One region of the Burkholderia sp. JKS000303 genome, then DNA from elsewhere that is predicted to be linked to it. Evidence: predicted binding sites of a transcription regulator. Region 1 holds the regulator's gene; each other region holds the start of a gene.
The links. The regulator FliA, encoded in region 1, starts transcription of late flagellar genes. The targets are predictions, from matches to a motif close to CTAAAGTTTNNNNNNNNNNNGCCGNTA.
Positions count from the first base shown of each region.

Region 2: the regulator FliA is predicted to act here: its motif matches at 1,624-1,650, upstream of flgM (flagellar biosynthesis anti-sigma factor FlgM).
Region 3: the regulator FliA is predicted to act here: its motif matches at 2,661-2,687, upstream of flgK (flagellar hook-associated protein FlgK).

Region 1 covers NZ_PDBZ01000001.1:1,383,124-1,387,025, forward strand. The annotation lists gene ahcY (adenosylhomocysteinase) at 1-1,120, opposite strand, end outside; S-adenosyl-L-homocysteine riboswitch at 1,153-1,275, opposite strand; gene BX604_RS06665 (RNA polymerase sigma factor FliA) at 1,353-2,087, opposite strand; gene BX604_RS06670 (MinD/ParA family ATP-binding protein) at 2,103-2,921, opposite strand; gene flhF (flagellar biosynthesis protein FlhF) at 2,914-3,902, opposite strand, start outside.
Region 2 covers NZ_PDBZ01000001.1:1,754,818-1,758,719, forward strand. The annotation lists gene BX604_RS08495 (M24 family metallopeptidase) at 1-673, shown strand, start outside; gene BX604_RS08500 (flagella synthesis protein FlgN) at 736-1,176, opposite strand; gene flgM (flagellar biosynthesis anti-sigma factor FlgM) at 1,262-1,594, opposite strand; gene flgA (flagellar basal body P-ring formation chaperone FlgA) at 1,713-2,915, opposite strand; gene flgB (flagellar basal body rod protein FlgB) at 3,120-3,608, shown strand; gene flgC (flagellar basal body rod protein FlgC) at 3,647-3,902, shown strand, end outside.
Region 3 covers NZ_PDBZ01000001.1:1,765,356-1,769,257, reverse strand. The annotation lists gene flgL (flagellar hook-associated protein FlgL) at 1-604, opposite strand, end outside; gene flgK (flagellar hook-associated protein FlgK) at 622-2,604, opposite strand; gene BX604_RS08565 (flagellar brake protein) at 2,798-3,553, opposite strand; gene flgJ (flagellar assembly peptidoglycan hydrolase FlgJ) at 3,783-3,902, opposite strand, start outside.

The DNA of each region.
Region 1 (3,902 bases):
TGCCGTCCGGGAAGATGATGTGGTCGACCTGCGGCTTGATGTTTTCCCACTGGTACTGGCGGGTCGACGCGACGTCGATTTCCGAGTCGAAGTGGCCGATGTTGCAGACGATCGCGTTGTGGCGCATCGCCTTCATGTGGTCGTGGCCGATCACGTGGAAGTTGCCGGTCGCCGTCACGAAGATGTCGGCCTTGTCGGCTGCGTATTCCATCGTCACGACGCGGTAGCCTTCCATCGCCGCCTGCAGCGCGCAGATCGGATCGATTTCGGTGACCCACACGGTCGCGCCCAGGCCGCGCAGCGATTGCGCGCAGCCCTTGCCCACGTCGCCGTAGCCCGCGACGACCGCGACCTTGCCCGCGATCATCACGTCGGTCGCGCGCTTGATGCCGTCGACCAGCGATTCACGGCAGCCGTACAGGTTGTCGAACTTCGACTTGGTGACCGAGTCGTTCACGTTGAACGCCGGGAACGGCAGGCGGCCGTCCTTTTCCATCTGGTACAGGCGGTGCACGCCGGTCGTGGTTTCTTCGGTCACGCCCTTGATGTGCGCGAGACGCTTCGAGTACCAGGTCGCGTCGAGGTCGAGGTGCTTCTCGATCGACTTGTACAGCGCGACTTCTTCCTCGTTGGTCGGCTTCGCGATCACCGAACGGTCCTTCTCGGCCTTCGAGCCGAGGATCAGCAGCAGCGTTGCGTCGCCGCCGTCGTCCAGGATCATGTTCGCGAATTCGCCGTTCGGCCATTCGAAGATGCGGTGCGAGAACTCCCAGTATTCGTCGAGCGATTCGCCCTTGAACGCGAACACCGGCGTGCCGGATTCGACGATCGCGGCAGCAGCGTGGTCCTGCGTCGAGAAGATGTTGCACGACGCCCAGCGAACGTCCGCGCCGAGCGCCTTCAGCGTCTCGATCAGCACGCCGGTCTGGATCGTCATGTGCAGCGAACCCGCGATGCGCGCGCCCTTCAGCGGCTGCTGCGCCTTGTATTCGTCGCGGATCTGCACGAGGCCCGGCATTTCGGTCTCGGCAATGTTCAATTCCTTGCGGCCCCAGCCGGCCAGCGCCATGTCGGCGACGACGTAATCCTTGGAAGCCTGGGAATCAATAATGGCGTTCATCACGCCCTCCTTTCTAAAAAGTTTCTAGATTGGTGACGTGAGCGCCGTTCAGGAAGCGGGGCCGGCGCGAAACCACTGTCTCGCCGCACGGCTGCTTGGTGAAGCTCTCCGAGCCTGGCGGACGCAGAAGGTCCGTCGCAACGCTCCTCGGAAAACGGGAGGGATTGTAGCAAATCGGCGCAAGAATTGCGCGGCACGCGCGGCGTCGGCGCGCGTGAGCACAATGAAAGGGTCAGGTTTCCGCGCCGACCCACGCCTGTTCGCGCAACCGCGCGCGCAGCCGCGCGACGGCCTGGCTGTGCAGCTGGCACACGCGCGACTCGCTGACTTCGAGCACCGCGCCGATCTCGCGCAGGTTCAGGCCCCGCTCGTAGTACAGCGACATCAGCAGCTTCTCGCGCTCGGGCAGCCGCTCGATCGCTTCGACGAGCGCCTCGCGCAGGTGGTCGTCGAGCAGCGCCGACAGCGGATCGGCGTGATCGACGCGGTAGCGGTCGAGGAACGGCTCGTCGTCGGCCGCGCGGTCGAAATCCTCGTAGTAGATGAGCTGGCTGCCGTGCAGGTCCTGCAACATCCCCTGGTATTCGTCGAGCGGCATCTTCAGGTGCTGCGCGATCTCGGCCTCGCTCGCCGAGCGGCCGAGGTGCTGCTCGACCTGGTGCACCGCGTGCTCGACCTCGCGCGACGTCTTGCGCAGGCTGCGCGGCAGCCAGTCGTTGCTGCGCAGCTCGTCGAGCATCGCGCCGCGAATGCGCTGGGTCGCGTAGGTTTCGAACTGCGCGCCCTGGTCTTCCTTGTAGCGGCCGGCCGCATCCATCAGGCCGATCATGCCGGCCTGGATCAGGTCGTCAAGGTCGACGCTCGCCGGCATCTTCGCGACGAGCTGCAACCCCAGGCGCCGCACGAGCGGCGCGTATTGCGCGAGCACGTCGGCCTGGGTCATCTTTCCTTGAGCGTTGTACATCATGGCTCTCTCCTTCGCTCACGCGGCGTGGGCCGCACCCGCCTCATACGACGGCTTGCCGCCCGCGTGGACGGCGCGGCCCGCCCCCGAACGCGGGCGCATCGGCCAGTACAGCAAGTCGGCGGCAATCTGCCGGTAGTCGCGCGCGGCAGCCGACGACGGGAACGCGTCGACCGCGGTATGCCTCAGTGCGCGCGCCCGCTCGACGAGCGGGTCGGCGCTCACGCAGCCGGCATCCGCGATCGACACCGTCAAGTAGCGGCTCGCGACGCCTGCCAGGTTGTCGAAGGCGGTCTTCGCGTCCGTGTGATTGCCGACGTGGTTGGTCAGCACGCGGAACTGCGCGAGCGCGTGCGTGAAATGCAGGCGCTTCATGCACGCGTAGGCCTCGGTGATCGCCTGCGCGGCGACCCGCGTGACGATCAGCACGTCGTGCGCTTCGCGCGCGAGCGCCGAGAGCGCCCCGTCGGCGCCGAGCCGCGCATCGACCAGCACGATGTCGGCCTGGCCGTCGATGAAGTCGCTCAGCTGCGCGTCGCTGTAGCCATCGCGCGCGAGCTGCCCGGCCGCGCACAGGCTGAAGCCGGCGGCCACCCGCGTGCGTTCGCCGTCGCGCAGCGAGGCGCCCGCCAGCGTCGCGGCGGCCGAATGCACGTCCGTGCGCTCGTCGACGACGAGCACGTCCTTGCCGAGCGCGACCAGCGCCGCCGCGAGGTTCAGGACGGTGGCCGTGCAGCCGACGCCCGCCGGCCCGCCCGTCACCGCGACGATGCGCGACGCGCGCCCGGCCAGCAGGCGGCGCAGCCCCTCGGCCTGGTCGATGATCCGTTTATCCAAATCGCACCTCGTGCAGCTCGGCGGTGGAACGTGCGGTCAGTGCGGAAAGCAGCGTCGGCATGTCCTCGTCTTGCGGCACGAAGGGCGAGCCGTCGCGCGGCACACAGAACGCGCTTTTCAGCAGGAATCGGGTCGTCGCGACATACAGGTTCTCCGGCACCTTCTGGCCGGTCGACACGTAGTGGACGGGCAGCTTGTAGCGGATCACCGTGTCGAGCACGCCGCCCAGGTGCGTCGCTTCGTCGAGCTTGGTCAGGATGCAGCCGGCGAGATCCGGGGATGCCGCCTGCGGATGCTCGCCCGCGCTGCGGTACGCCTGGACGACTTCGTTGAGCGTGTCGCCGTGGCTCGTCGCGTTGAGCAGCAGCAGGCGCTGCACCGGTGCGTTCGCGCCGTGCAGCATCGCGATCTGGTCGGACAGCGCGCGATCGCGCTGGCTCATGCCGATCGTGTCGATCAGCACGATGTGCTTGTTGCGCAGCTCGGACAGCGCGAGCGCGAGATCGCCCGCATCCTTCACCGCGTGCACCGGCACGCCGAGGATCTTGCCGAAGATGCGCAGTTGCTCGTGGCCGCCGATCCGGTAGCTGTCGGTGGTCAGCAACGCGACCTTGCTCGCGCCGAAGCGCATCACGCAGCGCGCGGCGAGCTTCGCGGTGGTGGTCGTCTTGCCGACGCCGGTCGGCCCCATCAGCGCGAACACGCCGCCGCGCTCCATCAGCGCGTCCTCGCTGTCGAGCACCGGCAGGTTCGCCGCGAGCACCGACTGCGCCCATTCGACGGCCTGCTCGAAGGTCTGCGTGGCGTCGCCGGACGGCAGGTGGTCGACCAGCATCCGCACGAGCTGCGCGGAGAAGCCGGCCGCGAACAGATGCCTGGTCAGCGCGCCGTGCACCGGGCTGCGGCGCTGGCGGTCGTGCCACATCAGGCTGTCGAACTGCTCCTGCATCATCCCGCGCATCGCGCCGAGCTCATGCATCA
Region 2 (3,902 bases), 370 kb from region 1:
CGCGCTGACGTTCCCGTCGATCGCCGCGAACGGTGCGAACAGCGCGTTCGCCCACTACACGGCGGCGAGCGCCGAGGTCGAGCTGACCGAAGGCGAACTGGTGCTGCTCGACAGCGGTGCGTACTACGACGCCGGCTTCGCGACGGACTGCACGCGCGTCGTGCTGCGCCGCACGCGGGCGGAGACGGTGGCGCAGCCGTGGCAGCGCGAGATCTACACCGTCGCGCTGAAGGCCTGCATCAAGGGGCTCGTCACGCGCTTCCCGAAAGCGGCGACGGGCGGCGACGTCGATGCGACCGTGCGGCAGGTGTGCCGCGACCACGGCTACGATTTCGGCCACGGTACCGGGCACGGTGTCGGGATCCACGTGCACGAAGGCGGTGTGCGGTTCGCGCCGGGCGCGAAGTACGGGCTGGTGCCGAATGCGGTGATTTCGGTCGAGCCGGGCATCTACGTGCCGGGCAAGGGCGGCGTGCGGATCGAGAACATCGTGATCGTGCACGCGGACGACGCGTCGGATACCGTCGCGTTCGAGAACATCGTGACGGTCGGCTACGACTGGGACCTGATCGATCTGGCGCTGCTGGACGACGACGAGCGCGCGTATCTGCGCGACTACGAACGGCTTTGCGTGGAACGCGGCACGCAGGTCACGGCATGTCCGCTGCTGTGAGGGGGTGAGTCAGGCGGGAGGCGGCGCGCGGCGACTGGCGCGCCGCGCGGTGCGTTTGCGCATCAGCGCATCAGCGCCGACACGCGCCCGTCGGGCCCGTAGACGCCGCTCGGCGCGGGCGCCGAGCGCAGCACCGCGAGCGCGCGCTCGTTGTAGTCCATCCGGATCCGGATCAGCATCCCGTTGTTCGCGTTGGCCTGGCGCGCGCGTTCGGCGGCCTGCAGCAGCAACTGCCAGCGGCCGGCGAGGCGTGCATCACGCTCGGCGGCCTGATCCATCCCTTTCTTGCCGGCCGGAAAGCCGAGCGCGGACAACTGCGTGTCGCGCGTGCGTTCGAGCAGCGCGAGCCGGTCGAGCAGCGCGGTTTTCTTCTCGACAATGCCGGGCAGCATGTCCAGCGGCTCGGGGGTCGTCAGCGCCTTTTCCTCGTAGGCGAGCAGCGACGCGAACGCCTCGACCGTCGCGTGTTCGTCGTTGACCGTGGCCAGCAGCTCTTCTCTCATCGCGTCATGCTCGTCGCGCCGGCGCGCGCGTGGGCGCACCGGCAAACCGGGGGACCGGCCGGGGCGTGACAGGCCCCAATCCGGCTCAGTTGCCCTGCGGACGCTGCTGTTGCAGCAGGTCGCGGGCGGTATTCAATACACCGTCGGCAATCTTGTTCACGTCGACCGTCAGCGTGCCGTTGTTCAGCGCGTCCTTGATCGACTGGACGAGTGCCGTGTCGATGTCGGCGTCGCCCGATGCCGACGCCGAGCGCAGCTGGCCGGACAGACCCGACAGGTTCACGGTCGTGTCGCCGCCGGTCGATCCTGCGTCGGCCGCCTGCGCGGACGTCGACGAAGCCGCGCCGGATTGCGCGCGGGTCGCGCCGTTGCCGGTCGGCGCAAGTGGGCTCGGGTTCGGAGTGGAATCGATCTTCACGATGGGTTTCCTGTACGGTTTGACCCAGATAACGGCCGGGCCGGCCCGAACTTTAGCATCGCGAGCCCGAAATTCTTCGAATAAACAATTCTTTGCAATCTTGCGGGGTCATCCGTCCCTACAACGGAATCTCCACGGTGCCGGCGTCCTTGACGATTGCCGTGACGATCTGGCCCGCGGCCATCCTGACCCGCACCGACTGGCCCGGCGCCGCATTCGCGAGCACGCTGCCCTCGGCCGAGATCGTGAAGCCGGGCCCGGCTGCCACCACCCGCACGGTCTGGCCGGCCGACACGGATGCCGCGCTCTTCAGCATGTCCTGGCGCAGCGGCAGCCCGGCCGAGATGCGGGCGAGCGCGGTTGCGCCGACCGCCTGCGCGGGATCGGTGATCACCGCGAGCGGCAGCACCGTCAGGTCGCCGTCGCGCGCGACGAGGTCGGCCGCGGTGAGCGGCTCGCCGGGCGTGATCTGCCGCGCGGCGACGTAGTAGGTGGCCTGTACCGTGACCTTCGCCTGCAGATAGACGGTCCACGGCCGTTCGCCCGCGCAGCGCACGCCCACCGTCGTGCGGCCCCACAGGCGCGCGCCGGTCGGCAGGAACGGCTCGAGCGTCGTGCACGCGACGAGCCCGCGCGGAAACGCGGTCGCGACGGTTGCGGTGGTCTTGCCCGGCAGGCCGGCGATCTGCTGCTGCAGGAATGCGAGCGCCGTGCGCCGGATCGCTTCGGGGTCTTGCTGGCCCGGCAGCGGGGCGGGATGAGGCGCGGCGGCGGGCGCCGCTGCGTTGGCGGAAATCGCCGGCGCGCGCGGCGCCGTGGCGGCGCGTGCGTCGATCGCCGGCTGTCGCGCGAGCCGCGCCGCGTTCGACGCGGGCTCGGCCGTGCCGGCCACGACCGTCGCGACGCCAGCGGGATCGACGGCGCGCGGCGGCGTGTTGGCATAACCGGCGTTCGCGCGGGCCGCCGCGTAGGTTGAGGCCGGCGGCGGATTCGTCGCGACCGTCGCGACGCCCGGTTGTACCGCGTAGCCGGCTCCGGCCGCCCCGGCCGTGCCGGGCGCCGGCCGGTAGGCATTGCCTGCCGGGTCGGACGCGATGCCCGCTCCGGCGGCATTCACCGTATTTCCGCCGAACTGCCCGCCGCTCGCCGCGTTCGCATGCGCGAGGGCGGTTTCGGCCGTCTCGCCGCGTCCGGGAATCACGATCATCCCGTCGTCCGCGCGCGCGGCCGGCACGGCGAGCCACAGCGCCGCGGCGAATGCGAACGCTAGCGGCACGCGTATGCCGCGCCGGTCGTTCCCGCGAAGTGCGCTGCCTGTCATCGCCGTGTCCTCGATCCGTTGATCCGATTCGCATTCTAGGGAGCGGGGCCGCCGCGCAAACGATGAATAGAGGGGGCCTTTGCCGCGTTATTCGCCCGATTGCCGGTTGCGCGCGCCGCCTACCATCGCTGTCATGGAAAAAAGCCCCTTGGGTCGCCATCCGGCCCGACGGGCGTGCAGCGCTTCATACGGAGAGACGCACACATGCTGGACAAACTCGATGCCGAATTCGCGTTCGGCCGGCAGGCGCTCGACGTGCGCGCCTACCGGCAGGAACTGCTGTCGTCGAACATCGCGAACGCCGACACGCCCGGCTACCAGGCCCGCGACGTCAATTTCGCGTCGACCCTCGCGCGCTCGCTGAAGCAGGCCGACGGCGGCGTCGCGCCGAGCAACGCCGCGCAGCTGCCGATGGCGCAGCCGGCCGGCGTGACGAGCGGGATGACGATGGTGTCCACGGCGCCCGGCCACATGGCCGGCGCCGCGAAGCTGATTCCGACCGGCGGCCCGGCCGACGACTACGGTCGCGCGCAGTACCGGATGCCGCTGCAGCCGTCGCTCGACGGCAACACGGTCGATCTCGACGTCGAGCGCGTGCAGTTCGCGGACAACGCGCTGCACTACGAAACCGGGATGACCGTGATGACCCAGCAGATCAAGGCGATGATCGCCGCGATCTCGACGAACTCGTAAGCGCGCGCCGCTTCCGAACCCGAGCACAAGGAGCCTCCATGCCCTCGTTGATGAACATCTTCGGCGTCGCCGGTTCGGCGCTGTCCGCGCAATCGCAGCGCCTGAACGTCACCGCGTCGAACCTCGCGAACGCCGACAGCGCGACCGGCCCCGACGGCAAGCCGTACAAGGCCAAGCAGGTCGTGTTTGAAACCGACCCGCTCGGCGGCGTGCGCACCGCGTCCGGCCAGGGCGTGGGCGGCGTGCGCGTGTCGAAGGTGGTGGACGACCCGTCGCCGATGAAGTCGACCTACG
Region 3 (3,902 bases), 380 kb from region 1:
TCGCGCCCGTGCCGGCGGCCGGCACCGGCTGGCTGCCGAGCATCGGCACCGACATGAACACGCTGGCCCCGCTGTCGCCCTGCGAAATCGAGCGCGTATCGGCGATCTGCACCTCGCGCGTGCCGCTGTCGCCGCTGTACACCGCGCCGCCGCCCGCCGCGTTCGAGAACGGCGCCGAAGTCGACTGCGTGCCCGCGAACAGATAGTTGCCCGCGCCGTCCGCGGTATTCGCGAGCGTCATCAGCTGGTCGCGATAGCCCTGCAACTGCGTCCCGAGCGCCGCCCGGTCGCTGTCGGACAGCGAGCCGTCGCCGGCCTGCATGACGACCGTATGGATGCTGTTCAGCAGGTTGTTCACGCTCGTCAGCGTCTGGTCTTCCTTCTGGAGCGACGACAGCGCGACGTTCTGGTTCGTGGCGTACTGCGACAGCGTCGCCGAGCTCATCGACAGCTGCACCGCCTGCGCGGCGCCGAGCGGGTTGTCGGCGGCCGTGGACAGGCTCACGCCGCTCGAAATCTGCTGGTACAGCTGCGCGAGCTGCGCCTGCTGGTCGCTCATCTGCGCGACGTTGAGCTGGTAAAACTGGGAAGTGGAAATCCGCATCGCTTCGATCCCCGGAATCAGTTGAACAGGCCGAGCACGGTCTGGAACAGCGTCGCGGCCGTCTGGATGACCTTCGCGTTAGCCTGGTAGAGCTGCTGGTACTGCATCAGGTTCGCCGCTTCCTCGTTCTGGTTCACGCCCGACACCGACTGCTGCGCGGTCGTGATTTGGCCGACGAGCGACGTCTGCGCGGCGCTCGACGACTTCAGCTGGCTCGCCGAGTTGCCGATGCCGTTCACGTAGCCGGCGTACGCGCCGGTCAGCGTGGTCGAGCCGTTGCCGAACGATTTCGCGCTGACGAGCTGCGACAGCGCGAGCGCGTTGGAGCCGTCGTTCGTGCCGCCCGCGTACGGGCCGATCTTGAACGCATCGCCGTCCGCCGGCGTGCCCGCCAGCGACACGGTCACGCCGTTCATCGCGCCCTGCGCCGTGCCCGACATCGTCAGCGTCGCCCCCACGGACGGGTCGTACGGCACCTGCGTCGTCCCGTCGGTAATCTTCACCGTCTGCGGCGGCGTGCTCCCGATCGTCACCGTGGTGCCGGCCGGGAAACCCGACAGCGACTTGCTCGCCGCGTCGTAGGTCAGCGTGGTCGACGGCACCTGGTAGCCGGCGCTCACCCCGCCCTGCGTGATGGTGGCGGTACCCGAGTTCGTCGTGGCGGCCGATGCCACCACCGGCGACGCGGCCGCGATCGCCGAGCCGCTCGACGTCGCGAGGGCGAAGCCGTCCAGCGCGCCACGCGTCGGCAGCACGGTGAACTGGTCGCCGGCATTCATCTGCGTGTTGGCCCCGAACGAGAAGTCCAGGCCGCCGATCGACGCCGGCATCGACGTCGACTGGCCGACCACCGTGCCGCTCGCGCGATCGGTCAGCGTGTAGTTCGTGCCGTCGTACGACAGCGTGTAGTCGCTCGTGGTCGGCTGCGACGCGTTGGTGAACGACACGCTCAGCGACGCATTGCCCGTATTGCCCTGGTTCGCGTAGACGGCCGGATCCGGGATCGTGAACAGCTTGCCGCCCGGCATGCCCGACAGGTCGACGCCGAGTGCGTTCTGCCCGTTGACCTGCGCGGCGAAGCTGGCCGCGATCGCGCCGAGCTGCGCCTGCGCCGGGTCGAGCGTCTGGTTGCGGAACGCGAGCAGGCCGCCGAGCGTGCCGCCCGACAGCGACGAATCGGACAGCGTCTGGTTCGGGCCCTGCGGATTCGCGCCGGCGATGCCCTGCGACACGACCGTCAGCTCGCTCGGATCGGACGACGACGCCACGGTCGCGAGCTGGTAGCTCTTGTCGGCGACGACGAGCGGCTGGCCGCCCGCGAGGAACACGCTGTAGCCGCTGTCGTTGCGCACCACCTGCACGCCGGCGAGGCCCGACAGGTTCGACAGCGCGAGGTCGCGCTGGTCCATCAGCTGGTTCGGCGGCTGCCCCTGGCTGTTCGCGGCCGAGATCTGCTGGTTCAGCTGCGCGATCTGCGCGGTGTACGTGTTGATTTGCGACACCGTGCTGGTGAGCTGCGTATTCACGCTCTGGCGCAGCGCGTCGTACTGCTGGCCGGCCGCCGTGATCTGGTCGGCCAGCGTCTGCGCGTTGCTCATCGCGGTCTGCCGCACCGACGGATCGGACGCATTGTTCGCGACGCCCTGCAGCCCGGTGAAGTAGTTGGTGATCGCGGTCGAGATCCCGGCCGTCGGGCTGCCGACGTAGTTGTTCAGCTGTGCGACGAGCGAATACCAGGTCGACAACGCGCCGCTTTGCGACTGCGCGCTGTTCAGCTGGTCGTTCAGGTACTGGCTGTACTGCCGCTGCACGGTGACGGTGTTCACGCCCTGCGGCATGTAGCCGCTCGACGTGTACTGGCCGCTCGCCTCGGCGTAGACGGGACGCTCGACCGAATAGCCCGGCGTCGCGGCGTTGCTGATGTTCTGGCCGGTCGTCGTGAGGCCCCAGAGTGCGGCATTCAGGCCGCTGACACCGAGGTTCAAGAGAGAGTTGGACATGCGCGATCCTGATGAGCCGGCCGAGCTGCGGCCGCCGGGTTGCGTAACTCCCGGTATAACGGCTGCCGAGCGGAAAAATTGAGGAAAAAATGCACGCGCGACGCGCGGGCGCGCGTCGCGTTCGGGGAGACTGGCGGGCCCTGGCGGCGCCCAGTGTGAAAGCGGCCCGCGCGGCGGGCCGGCAGCGCGGGCGTCAGGCCCGCGCGAGCGAGCGGCGCTTCATTTCGAGCTGCGTGATCAGGCGCTGCAGCGTGTTCTCCGCGCTGCCCGGCAACGACATGAAGCGAAAGCCGAGCTGGTAGCGCCGCGAGCCGTTCGGCATCTGGGTCGAACGCTGCGACACGAGGCACAGGTCGAGCGACAGCTTGCCGTGGCCGGTCAGCTCGAGCTCGACGTCCGGCAGCAGCGTGCCGACCTCGAGCGCCTCCACGCGCTCGTCGGCCGTGCGCAGGCCGATGCCGCCGAGCGACAGGTTGTGCACCTCGAACACGAAGCCCTCGCCGTCCGGCAGCTTGCCGCGGCACAGGAACGGATCGATCACCGGTGCATCGACACGAAAATACTCGCGACGCTGGATGCACACGAGCACATCGGGGAAATCGGCGACGAACGCGGGCAGCCCCTCGTAGCGCGTCTCGCGCGGCGTGCTCGTGGCGAATTCGACACGCACGCCGTCCGGCGCGGCCGAGAACGTGCAGTGTGACGCGGCAAGAATGCCGGCGTTCTGCTCGGACAGCGCGCCCCAGTCGAACGTGAACGTGCGCGCCCCGACGTCGACCTCCAGCAGGCGCGTGACAAGCTGGCCGCCCGGATACTGGACGGTCAGGAAATCGCCTCGGTTCACGAGGTTGCGCAGCTGCACGCCGATCTCCAGCGGATTGCGGCGGGCGTAATCGGGCCCGGAATGGCCCGCATCCTGACTCGGAGCGGACGACGTTTCGATATTCATGGCTAGCCGGTTTTCTAGTCTTGGGCGCCCGGGGCAACCGGTGCGCAATAAAACCGGGCCAGAACATGGGCCCGGTTACTGGTCTCACACACTTAGCGGCAGTGCTCACCGAAAGTTTAGATCGAATTGCCGCTTTTTTTTGCGCAAACGTTGAAACCGCGCGCGGCGGGGAGCCGGGCGCGGTCCAAAGGACGGCGAGTGGGCGGCAGGCCGGTTCCGGCACGCCCGCTCAGCCGATCTGCTGCATGATCGAGATCAGCTTCTTCGCATAATTCGGGTCGGTCGCATAACCGGCCTTCTGCATCCCGTGCGCAAAGCCCTCGACGCTGCGGCTCGCGCTCAGCACGCC